3 regions of the Erysipelothrix larvae genome follow, and region 3 is predicted to be linked to each of the others. Evidence: predicted binding sites of a transcription regulator. Region 3 holds the regulator's gene; each other region holds the start of a gene.

Region 1 (4,773 bases), 430 kb from region 3:
ACCATTGCATTCACGTTTAATTTAATCATATAAGGTTCATTCGTTATGTTCAATTTCATATACATCCCCTAAGACTTGTTCACTAAACCACGTTGTATGGTGTTGTTTTAGTAAGTCGTGTGAGGCTTGTGGACCATCCGTATAAGCCTTATAATCATGGATTGGGTTGTTTTGTGATGCTTCAATCCAGGATTCCACAAGGGTCCAACATTGAACGACTTGTTTGAATGAAGCAAACAGTGTGTGGTCATTGTTGAGTGCCGCATTCAATAAGCGCTCATAAGCTTCAGGTGTTTCTTGTCTGAAAACATAGTTACATGACTTACAAAAATCAAGATACACAGTTTGTTTCTCACCATCGGTACCCGGTTTATTCATGTTGAAGCGAACATAGACCCCTTCATCTGGTTGAATCTTTATTACAATCAGATTGCGTGGTGCGTGTTCTTGTGACTTCAATTCCACAACCACTTCCGTTGAACGCCGGTGCATCCGTTTACCCGTTCTAACAAAAATCGGTACATTGTGAAGGCGCGGTGTTTCAACATATCCTTTAAAAGCGACAAAGGTTTCTGTCTTTGATTGCGAATTAACGTTGTCTTCATTAATGTAAGACTTCGAGTCCTTGTGTTCAGTATATTGACCATAGACAATATCAGTTTGAGGATTTCGAATCGTAAATGCATCTAATGCATTTTCTTGCATTGTATGAAGATCAGTTGCATCTAAAGATAGCGGTTTTTCCATGGTCACAATGGATAAGACTTGAAGCAGATGTGATTGAATCATATCTTTTAATGCCCCGACTGTATCATAGAAATTTCCACGGCTCTCAACACCAACAGTCTCAGTTGCGGATATTTGAATGTTATCAATCATATCTGCATTCCATACACTTTCAAACAGTGCATTCTCAAACCGTAAGGTTAAGATATTTTGAACCATTTCTTTGGCTAAATAATGATCAATGCGAAAGATGTTCTCTGGATTAAACAGCTGTTCTAAAGCTTCATTAATGGCTATTGAAGACTTTAAATCATTCCCAAAAGGTTTTTCAATGATTAAACGTGCTTCATCAGCTAAACCAGCTTTATTGAGATGATTTGCAATTGTCACAAAGTAAGAAGGGGATACTGCGAAATAGAATAAGTGTTGATGGACGATGCCATCACTTTTATCCAATGAACTGTAAAAGTCCCTTAAATGTGGATACCCTTCAAACTCTGTGAATGTTATTTTGATATAGTGTATGTGATTTAAAAACTGATCAAATACGGCATCATTCACTGAATAGCGACTGTTGGATTCAATCCAAGGTCTCAGTTGTTCACGATAGGATTCGGTTGTGAAATCACGCCGACCTACAATGACAATATGTGAAGATGCGCTAAACTTATTACCATGTACCAAATTGTAAAAAGCAGGTAACAGTTTTCGGTAGGTTAAATCTCCAGTTCCCCCAAAAATGGTAATAATTGTGTTAGGATTATTCATTTGAGTCACTCCATTCAAAATGGAATGTCCCTTCCTTGTCCGTACGTTCAAAGGTATGTGCTCCAAAGAGGTCACGTTGTGCCTGAATTAGGTTTGCACTTGAATCTTTTGTACGAATTGCATCGTAGTAGCTCAATGCATTGGTAAATGCAGGGACACTAATACCGTTTTGAATCGCAAGCGATAAGACATTTCTTAACTCTGGTTGATAGTTATACACTGATTGATTAAATGAAGCATCGAACAATAAGTTTTCAAGCTCTGGATTTGTAGTATAAGCATCGGTAATTTTATTAAGGAACTTCGCACGGATAATGCATCCTTCGCGGAATATCTTCGCAATTTCACCATAATGAAGCGTCCAACCATATTCTTTTGATGCATGACGCATCAAGTCAAACCCTTGTGCATATGCAATAATCTTACTTGCATAGAGGGCTTTACGAACAGACTCTACAAATGCATTCTTATCTTCAGGATGCACGTTTTTGCCGTTGAATTTCAACATGTCACTCGCCTTAGTACGAATGTCTTTTTGTGATGACATGAAGCGTGAGAATACCGATGAAGCCAGTAGGGATGCATCAGTGCCTGTATTTAAGGCTTCTTCTGCAGTCCATTTACCCGTTCCTTTTTGACCCGCTCGATCAAGAATCACATCCACAAGATGTTTTCCAGTCTCTGGATCAATTGTTTTAAAGATTTGAGCGGTGATTTCAATCAAGAAGCTATCCAGTTCACCATTATTCCAGGTTTCAAACACATAGTGAAGTTCTTCATTGGTAAGACCACCCACATGTTTTAATAAGGCATAGCTTTCCGCAATTAATTGCATATCTGCATATTCAATACCATTGTGAACCATTTTTACATAATGCCCTGCACCATTGTCTCCAAGGTAGACACAGCATGGTTCACCATCTTTTTTCGCAGAAATATCAGTGAGGATTGATGCAACTTCTTGATACGCGTCAAGACTTCCACCTGGCATAATTGACGGACCAAAACGTGCACCTTCTTCACCACCGGAAATACCAACTCCGAGATAGCGAAGTTTCTTTTCAGTTACAGCGTGGTAACGTCGAATCGTATCCTTGAAAAATGAATTACCACCATCCATGATGATATCATTTTCATCAAGAAGTGGGAGCAGTTGATCAATTACAAGATCAACAGCACGTCCAGCTTGGACCATTAATATAATTTTACGTGGTGATGATAGCGAGTCAACAAAATCCTGAATGTCTTTGTACATGTGTAATCCTGCATCGGGATTCTCTTCAATTACTTTCTCTGCTACCGAAGTCGTCCGATTATAGATTGCAACCTCATATCCGTGATCACGGATGTTTAATGCTAGGTTTGAACCCATTACGGCCATACCAATAACGCCAATATCATTTTTATTCATAAAAATCCTCCTGAATATATTTTATAGTAAAAGTTCAACAAATCAATCTTTTCTTGATGAACCTTGAGCTGCCACAGCTTTCATTTTCGCCTCAATGGCTTGTTGATCGCCGAGGTAATACTTATCGATAATGTTGAAATAATCATCAAATTGATAGATAAGTGGAATTCCTGTAGGAATGTTAACACCCATAATTTCTTCTTCAGAAAGTTTTTCTAAGTGTTTCACAAGTGCTCGAATTGAATTGCCATGGGCAACAATCAAGACACGTTTCCCTTCAACCATCTTCGGTTTGATCTCATTGTTCCAATAAGGAAGCACCCGTTGAATGGTTGTTTCAAGAGATTCATTTAAAGGCAAGGTTGATTTATCTTCAACATCACGATAGGTTTCATCGTTACGTGGTGCACGTGGATCATCAAGATTTAATTCTGGTGGTAATACATTAAAGGAGCGCCTCCAAAGGAGTACTTGTTCATCCCCATATTTCTCAGCAGTTTCTTGCTTATTTAATCCTTGTAACGCACCATAGTGACGTTCGTTCAATCTCCAGTGTTTATGAACTGGAAGCCATACACGGTCAAGTTCATTTAAGACGCGGTCTAAAGTATGAATTGCACGTTTTAAATACGACGTGTATGCAATGTCAAAGTCAAAATCAGCTTCTTTTAGAAGTTTCCCCCCTTGAATTGCTTCTTCAATTCCTTTTTCTGTTAGATCAACATCAGTCCAGCCGGTAAAACGATTTTCTTTATTCCATGCGCTTTCGCCATGACGAATAAGTACTAATTTTGTCATATTTTATCCCTCCGTTTACGTTCATTTTAACTCATATGAACTTATTTTGAAAGTTCATCACCTTTAAATTCTATGAATAATGAGTAAACTGTAAAAATTCGCTGATTTAACGGAAAAAACTATCAAATATTCATCATTTTAGCACTTAACACTTGACAGTGCTAAAACAGAGTGATATATTAATACTGTAAGTTAGCACACAGGTACTTAGAGTGCTAAAAGGAGGCAAATTATGAGAAACCAAGTAACACGCAGACCACAAAACTTAATCGAATCATTTTTCAATGATGATGTATTTTCAAACTTCACGTATGGAAAAGACATTGATATTTATAGAAAAGACAATGCCTTTGTTGTAGAAGCAGATATCCCTGGATTTGACAAAGAAGACATTAGCCTTGATTTTAAAGGAGACATCCTTACAATCAGTGCTGAACGCAATGAAGAAGTAGAAGATACCTCGAAGAAAAATTATTACTATCGTTCACGTCAGGTAAAGCGATTCAATCGTCAAATTCGATTCAGTGATGTCAATGCACATGAAATTAATGCATCGTATGATAATGGGGTACTTAAGATCACTTTACCAATTATTCATCAAGAAACCGCTGATACTCGTAAGATTGAAGTAAAATAGCACAAATTGAAGAGGGATTTTCCCTCTTTTTTTGATTATTTGATGACATTCTTAAAAAGTGCCTTCTTTTTTTACAGGTATTGAGACTGAGAATGATATAATATCCTTAAGTAGGTGATCACACGATGAGTACTGTTTCTTTTGAAACACAAAGTATCTTAAATAAAATAAATGAAGCTGGATTTGAGGCGTATATCGTTGGTGGATTTGTTCGCGATATGTTGATGCAACATCGATCGTATGATATTGACATCTGTACCAATGCGCCGTATCAAAGTCTTGTAGATTTATTTCAAGAAATGAATTGTATAACCAATGAAGCATACGGGTCCATTGCTTTTAAGCAAGGTGAAGAATCCTTCGACATCACACATTTTCGAAAGGAATCCGATTATCGAGACAAACGCCATCCTTCACATGTGAAATTGGTTGA
Region 2 (4,773 bases), 970 kb from region 3:
GAATAGATGCGCTGCTTGAACTAACATAAGTGACGGATACGCTTAATTATCCAAATCAATCCTTAAACAGTATCTTGCTATCCGTTCTAATAATATACACTTTTCAGCTCGTAAATCTTAAATTTAAAAATCACCCTTTGCCCGCGCATAATGTTCTTTTATTTCTTTGAAACTTGTCTGTTTTGGTTTCTCCGATTGTTTATAACTAATAACATCCTTGAAACTCTTAAAGGTACGTCCTGCATAGATAATCGTCTTTACACCTTTTTCATCAACCTCTACAAGCGCTTCTGTATGATGCTTGTATGTATTAATCACACTCATATAATCGCCTCCATATTTTACGCGTCCAGAATACAGGTGTTCATGATGTCATCTTGAACATCTCTACCGTAAGTCTTTGGACTTTTGTGTCTATATGGTGATCATACCAAGAGTATACGACAGTTATAGTCGTCAACTTCAATTAGTCCCTCGTTTTTATCATCTTCTTTCAATATGTCAGGAATGTTCTGTATCTTGTTTATATTTAGCTCGATACGTTTTAGGAAAGTGTTGAGACTGGTTGTTTTTGGTTTGGAGTTACCAAAACGTCCCATTTGTTCACCAAGGATTGATTAATCATGATCCATTATCATAGATTGTATGATCCTCTGGCTATTTTTTTAACAAGTCTCTCAATAAATAATGTATAATATGCCTAGAGGTGATTTACTGTGATTTTACTAACCGACCGCTTAAAGGAAGCTGAAGCTTTTTCTGATTCTGAAAAAGTCATTGCTGCCTATATCTTAGAAAACCCCCATAAGACAACAAATATGACAATCCACGATCTTGCGGAGGCAACTTATTCAAGTGCCGCAACCATTACACGTTTTTGCAGGAAAGTGAAAACCGATGGATTTTCAGAATTTAAGATTTTACTAGCAAGTGAGTTAAGTACATCAAACTTAACGCGAACACGTATCCACGATAATGTTCCTTTTGCCCCCAATGATTCTTCAAACACAGTTGTGAAAAACATTCTTAATTTGAACATTCAAGCAATGATGGACACCTATAATAAACTTGATATTCATGAGCTTGAAGAAGTTGCGAAGCTCTTAGTTGAAACAGAGCGTATCCATGTATATGGGAGCGGTCAATCACTGTTAATTGCTCAAGACTTTCAGTATAAACTGTTACGCATTGGTGTAAGTGTTACGGTTGAAACTCAAAATGGATTCCAATTGATGAGTTCATTAACACAATCACCAGATAGTGTTGCATTCGTTGTTTCATACTATGGTTCAAGTGGTGAAAATATCCGAATTATGCAGGCACTTAAAAAGAATGGCGTCAAAACCATCCTTCTTACAGGGCCGCAAGAAAACCCACTATCAAAATTGGCAGATAAAGTCATCCACGTTCCACCCCAAGAAGAACTCATCCATAAAATGGCGGCATTCTCTTCTCGTGCAGCAATGCAACTGGTTATCGACTTATTGTTTGCGCTGATGTTCTCATTGAATTATGATAAGTATCAACAACTCCTAAAATTTGCATCAAACTACTAAACAAAGACGAAAGTTTTTGTTTTTTTTATCAACACATAAGAAAACCCCATCAAGAAGATGAGGTCTACGTTTATTATTTGCTTTCTAAAGCTTCAATTGTTTCTTTGAATTGTGGTAAGTAATCTTTGTTTTCAATCAACATTTCATTCAACATTTCAAGTGCTTTTTCACCTGAACGAATTAATGGATTAATTGTGAATGCTTGGATTGCTTTTGCATAGCTTCCACTTACTGCAGCTTCAATAACAACTTCTTCCATTGCTTTCATAAGTTGAAGTTGACCGCGCGCAGCTGAAGGGAATGATCCCCAGTTGTATGGTTCTGCTCCGTGTGCTGTAATTACACTGGACACTTCCACAATACAGTCATATGGTAAGTCTGTGATTGTTCCATTGTTTTGTGTTGAAACAACCATTACAGTGCGTGAATCATTCGCAATCGATGCAATTAATTCACATGCAGCATCTGAGTAGTGTGCACCACCACGTTTTGATAATTGTTCTGGTTTGTAGTTAAGCTTAGGATCTTTGTAAAGTTCAAAGAGTTCTGCTTCAGTTTTCTTAACAACTTGTGCACGTGTTTCGCCTTTTTCATATGCTTCAAGTGCTTCTTCAAGCATCCCTTCTTCAATATAGTAATAACGGTGGTATCCACATGGAATCATACCAAGGTCTTTTACTTGTTCCATTGAGAAGTTAAGTGCTTTGATGTTCTTAACCATATGTTTCTTCGTGATTTCACTTTCAGGATCCATCAATACATCAATGATGTCTTGTGTTACTTCACGACCATCAACATCCCATACACGATGCCAGTGGAAGTGGTTCAACCCTGCATACTTATGGAATAGTTTTTCATCATCTTTGTCATAACCCATTGCTTCATGGTTCATCTTATAAGAACCAATTGGTACATTACAAAGTCCAACAGTGCGTTTCCATCCACCTACTTTGATTGCAGCTTCTGTCACCATACCTGCTGGGTTTGTAAAGTTAACAAGCCATGCATCAGGACAAAGTTCTTTCATATCTTTAATAATATCTAAAATTACAGGAATTGTTCTAAATGCTTTGAAGATTCCGCCAGCACCATTTGTTTCTTGCCCTAACATACCATACTTAGCTGGAATTCTTTCATCGCGAATTCGCGCATCAAGGAGCCCTACACGGAATTGTGTTGTCACGAAATCCGCATCTTTTAATGCTTCACGACGGTTTAGTGTCAAATGAACATCCCAATCAAGACCTGCAGCTTCAACCATACGTTTCGCCATTGCGCCAACGATTTCAAGTTTTTCACGCCCGTCTTCAATATCAACCAACCAAATTTCGCGAATGTTCAAGCGATCTTGACGATTAATAAGTCCTTCAAATAATTCTGGTGTATAACTGCTTCCACCACCGATAGTAACAATCTTTAGTTTCTTACTCATAGTGTTCCTCCTGGTTTTTCATAAACTCATTGTAACGGTTGAATCCACTGTAAATCAATTAAATCCGCTAATTTGCACCATGATTTCACAATTTACTTCTTAGTGCTAAGAGTCATGAAATTTATTTCCACAAGGGTGTGCTATAATAATCTCAAAAGGGAGGCTTTACTAATGCACAAAGTATTTATTGGTACCTATACAAAGAAAGACAGTAAGGGTATATATACCGCAGATTTTGATTCAAACACCGGGACACTTGGCAATCTTTCATTGCTTGTGGAAACAAATAACCCTACATATCTGGACACACATAAACCAACAAACCGTTTGTTTAGTGTTGCGGATGTGAATGGACAAGGGGGAATTCATGTATTTGATTTAAACACAACACCACCAACACAGGTAGCTACATATGCTCAAGATGGAAATCCACCATGTTATGTACATTATGATGAAGCTACAGACACTACCTTTGACGCAAACTATCACATGGGACTCGTTCATGCGTATGAAAAAGGTCTTTTAGATAAAACGTTGCATTATGGTGAAGGGTCTCATGCTCACTATGTAAGAACCCATCCACATACAAAAGATTTGTATGTGTGTGATTTAGGTCTTGATATGGTTCATAAGTATCGTTTACTCAATGAGATTTCAACCTATATTACACCTAAAGGATTTGGACCGCGTCACATCGCATTCCATCCAACTCAACCTGTAATCTATGTGTTTGGTGAACTTTCAAGTGAAATCATTGTATTAAAAGATGATGAGTTTGAATTCACTCACATCCAAACACTCTCCACACTCCCTGCATCACAACAAGACGTGAAAAGTGGGGCAGCAATTCGCATTTCTGATGATGGAAGATTTGTGTATGCATCAAATCGTGGTCATGATTCAATCAGTGTCTTTGAAGTCAATGATGATGCTTCATTAACAATGATTCAAAACATTACTGCTGGGGGAAAACACCCGCGTGATTTCGACATCACACCTGATCAAGGTTACTTACTTGTTGCGAATAAAGACACCGATAACATCAGTGTCCTAAAACGTGATAAAGAAAGCGGACTTCTTGAAGTTGTTTCAACCGATTTCAACGCTCCTGAAGCAGTGTGTGTACATTTCATACGATAACACTAAGAACCCACTTGGGTTCTTTTATTTTTATACGGTTCAATTTAGGTTATAATATTCTTATTATAAATTAGGAGGATTTTATGTTCATCATCGGTTGTCATCAATCATTTTCTAAAGGCTATGCTCACCTTGCAACAGAAGCCAAGTCAATCAACGCCAATACATTTCAGTTTTTCACACGGAGCCCACGGGGTGGTAAAGCAAAACCTCTAAACATTGAGGATATCCATCAATTCAATACACTTGCAAACCATTACGGTATTACCCATGTCCTTGCGCATGCACCCTATACCTTAAACCCATGTTCCGATAAGGCGTATGTTCGTGAATATGCCGAGGAAGTGATGCGTGATGATTTATACCGCATGAGCTTCATTCCTGGTAGTCTCTATAACTTCCACCCTGGAAGTCATGTTGGTCAAGGGGTTGATGTTGCGATTCCTATGATCATCGACCACTTAAATCGCATAATCACTGAAGACCAAACAACCATCGTTTTATTAGAAACCATGGCGGGAAAAGGCAGTGAAGTGGGAAGAAGTTTTGAAGAGCTCGATGCAATTATCCAAGGAATCCACTTCAAAGACAAAATCGGTGTATGCCTTGATACCTGTCATGTGTATGATGCTGGGTATGATATTG
Region 3 (4,773 bases):
TACTTGGTGAATATCATTGCGTGTTAGCCCAGCATCTTTAAGTGATTGACGAACTGGTCCTAAAGTACGTTCTACAAGTTGTTTTGTCATTTCGTCAAACTTAGCACGTGTAAGTGTTGTTTCTAAGTGTAATGGACCTGAAGGACCTGCTGAGATAAATGGTAAGCTAATTTGAGTGTTTACCATTCCTGATAAGTCTTTTTTCGCTTTTTCAGCAGCTTCTTTTAAACGTTGCATTGCCATTTTATCTGCTTTTAAGTCAATGCCATTTTCTTTTTTGAAAACATCAACAAGGTAATCAACAACGATGTGGTCAAAGTCATCACCACCCAATTCATTATCACCAGCTGTCGATAATACTTCGAATGTACCATCCGCAAGTTCAAGAATTGAAACGTCGAAGGTTCCTCCTCCAAGGTCAAATACTAAGACTTTTTGTTCTGTGTCTGTTTTGTCGATACCAAATGCTAATGCTGCTGCAGTAGGTTCGTTAATGATACGTTCTACATCAAGACCTGCGATTTTACCTGCATCTTTAGTTGCTTGACGTTGTGCATCGTTAAAGTAAGCAGGAACAGTAATAACCGCACGTGTTACTTTTTCACCAAGATAGTCTTCTGCATAGGATTTAATATATCCTAAGATCATTGCGGAAACTTCTTGAGGTGTATAATTTTTTCCTTCAAGTTCAATCTTTTTATCGGTACCCATTAAACGTTTAACCGATACTGCTGAGTTAGGGTTAGTAACGACTTGACGTTTTGCAGCGTCCCCTACGATTCTCTCACCATTTTTAAAACTTACAACTGAAGGTGTTGTACGATTTCCTTCAGGGTTTGTGATGACTTTTGATTCGCCACCTTCCATGATTGCTACACATGAGTTGGTAGTACCTAAGTCAATTCCTATAATTTTGCTCATTGTTAGTTCCTCCTATTCGCTTACCTTAACTAAACTAGCGCGTAATACTCTATCTTTAATCATATACCCACGTTGAAATTCTTCAACCACTGTATTGGGTTCTACCCCTTCTACTGCTTCAGCAACCAGTGCTTGATGAATGTTTGGGTCAAAGGGTTTGTTTAATGCATCAATTTGCACAACACCCTCTTGTTTTAGTGCTTCAAGAATTTGATCATAGATCATCTTCACACCATCACGATATGATTGCCCTTCAACCACCTCTTGATTCAAGGCTCTTTCAAGATTATCAATCGCTGGTAAAATCGAATGTGCAAATGTTTGAACGCGATATTTCATGGATAAATCATAGTCACGTTCTAACCGTTTTTTCATGTTATCTGCATCTGCAAATACTTTTAGGTAATCATTTTTACTTACTTCTAATGCTGTTTTTAATTCTTCATTTTCTTTCATTAAAGCTTCAACAATTGGATCAAGCGTTGCTTCATCATTCTTTTTGAGCTCTTTTTCTTCAGCTTTTTTCTTATTCTTGCTCATCATTGCCACCTTTCCCATAGACTTTTTCTATCATTGTTGTTACAAACTCAACGAGCGAAACAACACGTCCATATTCCATTCTACTTGGACCGACAACCATCAGTGTGTGTTCTTGGTCATCATCAAGGACAAAAGATCCTGAAACAACAGCCATATCATCAATCCAAACGAGTTCACTGTGATCACCTTTACGAAGGCGCAGATTGTCGTGTGACATTGACAACTCTTTCCACATCTGTGAGTTTTCCAACATTTCCATTAATTCACGTAATTTATGAATATCAGAGAACTCGGGTTGATATAGCATGTTGGATTGCCCTGAAGCATAAACTTCTTCTTGAGCAAATTTCATAAACGCTCCAACAAACGCTTCAAACAGCATTTCATATTGCGTTAAACGCTGTGATAGAAGAGGCTTCAGGCTTTCCATCTTCTCAACTACTTCTGATAAAGGCGTTCCTACAAGTCTGTCATTTAAAATTGTTGTACAAGCTTGCATTTCATCCACATTAACAGAATATTCAAAATTGAAGATTCGATGTTCTACATGTCCATTTTCAGTTTCAAAAATCGCAATTGCACTTCGATCGTTGACAGGAATCAGCTGAACATTCTCTAGACGCTCTTGATTTGAGCTGGGACCTAACACCATTGATGTGAGGTTTGTCATTTGAGTTAGGATATTAACACTTTGCTTAATCGCCTCTTCAAGACCAACTTTACGATCTTGAAAAATACGTGTAATCGCATGTTCAATTCCAACATTCGCTTGCTCTTCCATATAATGTTCTACATAAAAACGATATCCCTTGCTTGATGGGACTCGTCCACTTGATGTATGAGTTTTTTCCAATAACCCAAGTTTTTCAAGGTCTTGCATCTCATTACGAATCGTAGCTGAAGAATACGGCATTTGGTACTTTTCAATCAACAATTTAGAGCCAACGGGTTCAGCTGTTGTAATGAACTCTTTGACAATCGCTTTAAAGATTTCAACTTTTCTTGGAGTTAGCATCACATCGCCTCCTAGCACTCTTATATGCTACGTGATAATTATAATCAAAATAATTAGCACTGTCAACATTTGAGTGCTAAAAAGAAAAAGAAATGCTTATCGCATTTCATATGTATGTAATCGTGCAACGCCATAATCGCGTTGATCTGTTTTAATTAAGGATCCAATTGTATCGGGTAAACTATGTTTCTTATCCGTTTCAATAATCATGATCCCACCTATTTTAACACATTTTTCTAAGTTTTGGGCGATTTCAAGCGTATTTTCATACGCATATGGTGGATCCATAAAAATAAAATCAAATTGCTGAGACATCTTTTGCGTAACAACCCGTGCATCACCAGATAGAACGTTTGTTTGGGCTGTCACTCCCAATGCCTGGATATTTTTTTTGATGATCCCCACTGCGGATTTTTCTTTTTCAATAAAGGTCACAAAATCTAACCCTCGACTTAACCCTTCAAGCCCAACAGCACCACTGCCTGCAAACACATCCAAACCGGTTCCCCCATCAAAGTAAGGACCAATCTTGCTGAAAAGCGCTGTTTTTAGACGATCAGAGCTGGGTCTAGTGTTATCTCCAGGCAATGTGAAGAGTTTTCGTGAGCCATAGGTTCCTGCAATGATTCTCATGATTTACTATTTTGAATCTTTGTCGATTCTGCATTTCTAGCAATTACATTTTGACATAATCCAATCGCCATCATAATTGCAAGACGGCTAGATCCCCCTGCTGAGATAAAAAGCAACGGTACCCCCGTTAATGGAATGAGTGCAGTGACGCCTCCAACATTCAAGAAGAAATGGAAGAATATATAGGCAATTGTACCTACTAAGATGATGCGGTCTTTTTCATTTTTAATAAATAATGCATTTTTCATGAGCTCAAACACAATTACCACATAACCAATGAATATTGGTAAAAATCCAAAGATGACACCAAGCTCTTCAACTACTGAAGCAAGAATTGAATCGGTTTCTACTGCAAAGATATAGCTGTATTTTAAGAATCCTTTTCCATACCCAACACCAAACCATCCCCCTTGTACAAAGGCAGCAAGTCCGTTAAATATTTGCATTCCAGGTCCATAGCGATCTGCAAAAGGGTCAAAACTTGTTTTAAATCGATTTATCATATAATCACTGATATGAACAAACTTCATCACTTCCATACCTAATTCGGTAACGGATAAAAACATCAGGATTAAAACTAATAATGCTAATGCAAATAATACAATTTGGGTTTTGTACAGACTCCCATGTGACGAGACTAAGGAGCAAAACACAGCAATTCCTAATATAATTAACCCACTTCCGAAGTCTTTTTGTGCGATTACTACGATACCTACAATAATAGAAACAATTATAATAGGATGTGTTAAAATATCCGATGCGGTTTTGTTTTTATTTTTTATCCCACCAGTAGTTCTTGCCATAATGAGAATAACGCCAATTTTCGCAAACTCTGAAGGTTGAATCGTAATTCCAAAAAATCGAATCCATGCTCGGGTATCACTTCCTGGTGCTGGAGCAAAAGCCATCGTTGATATCAAAAGGATAAATAATACCAATAAAAAAAGCCAATAATACTTTTCGAAAGTCTTTTGTTTATAACTTCGGGCCAGTAATACCATCATGTAATAAGAAACTGTGATAAAAAACAGTTCCTTTGCAATTACCACTAATAAAGCAGTTGAACTTGTAGCATCTTTTGTTGCAGTTGCCGATATAATCATAAATAAACCAAAAAGCGTCAATAAAATCACTGACGCATGAATCCATTTTGAGTAACCTTTCGGCATTGCAAGAGAAATTTTTCTTAGTTTCATGGTATTATATTACCATATTCTCATCATTTTGAAATCGTTAGACTTTAAATTATTTAAATATTTTAGTATTATATACAAAAGATAGCTATAATTTTTCTTTGATTTAGCGTATAATATACTAGACAAATTTGGAGTAGAACATAAAATGAATATGAAGATAAATATGGATACAATTATACAGGATCCAAATCCTGTTTTGCGTGCACAGGCAAAACCTGTGCCACTTCCTCTTAGTGATGAGGATAGAGAAACATTAATGACGATGTTACAATATGTAAGAGATTCGCAAGATGAAGCCTTAGCTGAGGCAAATAACTTACAACCTGCTGTTGGAATCGCTGCACCACAAATTGGTGTATCAAAGCAAATGTCCGCGATTCGACTTGTTGATTATAATGATGATGACGAAGAAATCGTCAGTGAGTATGCGCTTGTTAATCCAAGAATCATCTCACACTCAGAAAAAAA

What was found. The regulator HrcA, encoded in region 3, represses chaperone genes, less so after heat shock. The targets are predictions, from matches to a motif close to TTTTAGCACTNNNNNNNNNNNAGTGCTAAAA.
Region 1: AOC36_RS03455 (Hsp20/alpha crystallin family protein) is a predicted target of HrcA. The motif match lies at 3,840-3,870, and genes of this name have one in related genera.
Region 2: AOC36_RS10010 (lactonase family protein) is a predicted target of HrcA. The motif match lies at 3,069-3,099, and genes of this name have one in related genera.

The regions. Positions count from the first base shown of each region.
Region 1 covers NZ_CP013213.1:754,690-759,462, forward strand. The annotation lists gene zwf (glucose-6-phosphate dehydrogenase) at 37-1,494, opposite strand; gene gndA (NADP-dependent phosphogluconate dehydrogenase) at 1,487-2,905, opposite strand; gene gpmA (2,3-diphosphoglycerate-dependent phosphoglycerate mutase) at 2,948-3,703, opposite strand; gene AOC36_RS03455 (Hsp20/alpha crystallin family protein) at 3,936-4,340, shown strand; gene AOC36_RS03460 (CCA tRNA nucleotidyltransferase) at 4,466-4,773, shown strand, end outside.
Region 2 covers NZ_CP013213.1:2,157,623-2,162,395, forward strand. The annotation lists gene AOC36_RS09995 (hypothetical protein) at 124-324, opposite strand; gene AOC36_RS10000 (MurR/RpiR family transcriptional regulator) at 717-1,556, shown strand; gene AOC36_RS10005 (6-phospho-beta-glucosidase) at 1,630-2,988, opposite strand; gene AOC36_RS10010 (lactonase family protein) at 3,160-4,128, shown strand; gene AOC36_RS10015 (deoxyribonuclease IV) at 4,212-4,773, shown strand, end outside.
Region 3 covers NZ_CP013213.1:1,185,652-1,190,424, forward strand. The annotation lists gene dnaK (molecular chaperone DnaK) at 1-921, opposite strand, end outside; gene grpE (nucleotide exchange factor GrpE) at 934-1,461, opposite strand; gene hrcA (heat-inducible transcriptional repressor HrcA) at 1,448-2,476, opposite strand; gene rsmD (16S rRNA (guanine(966)-N(2))-methyltransferase RsmD) at 2,573-3,109, opposite strand; gene AOC36_RS05500 (FtsW/RodA/SpoVE family cell cycle protein) at 3,106-4,305, opposite strand; gene def (peptide deformylase) at 4,469-4,773, shown strand, end outside.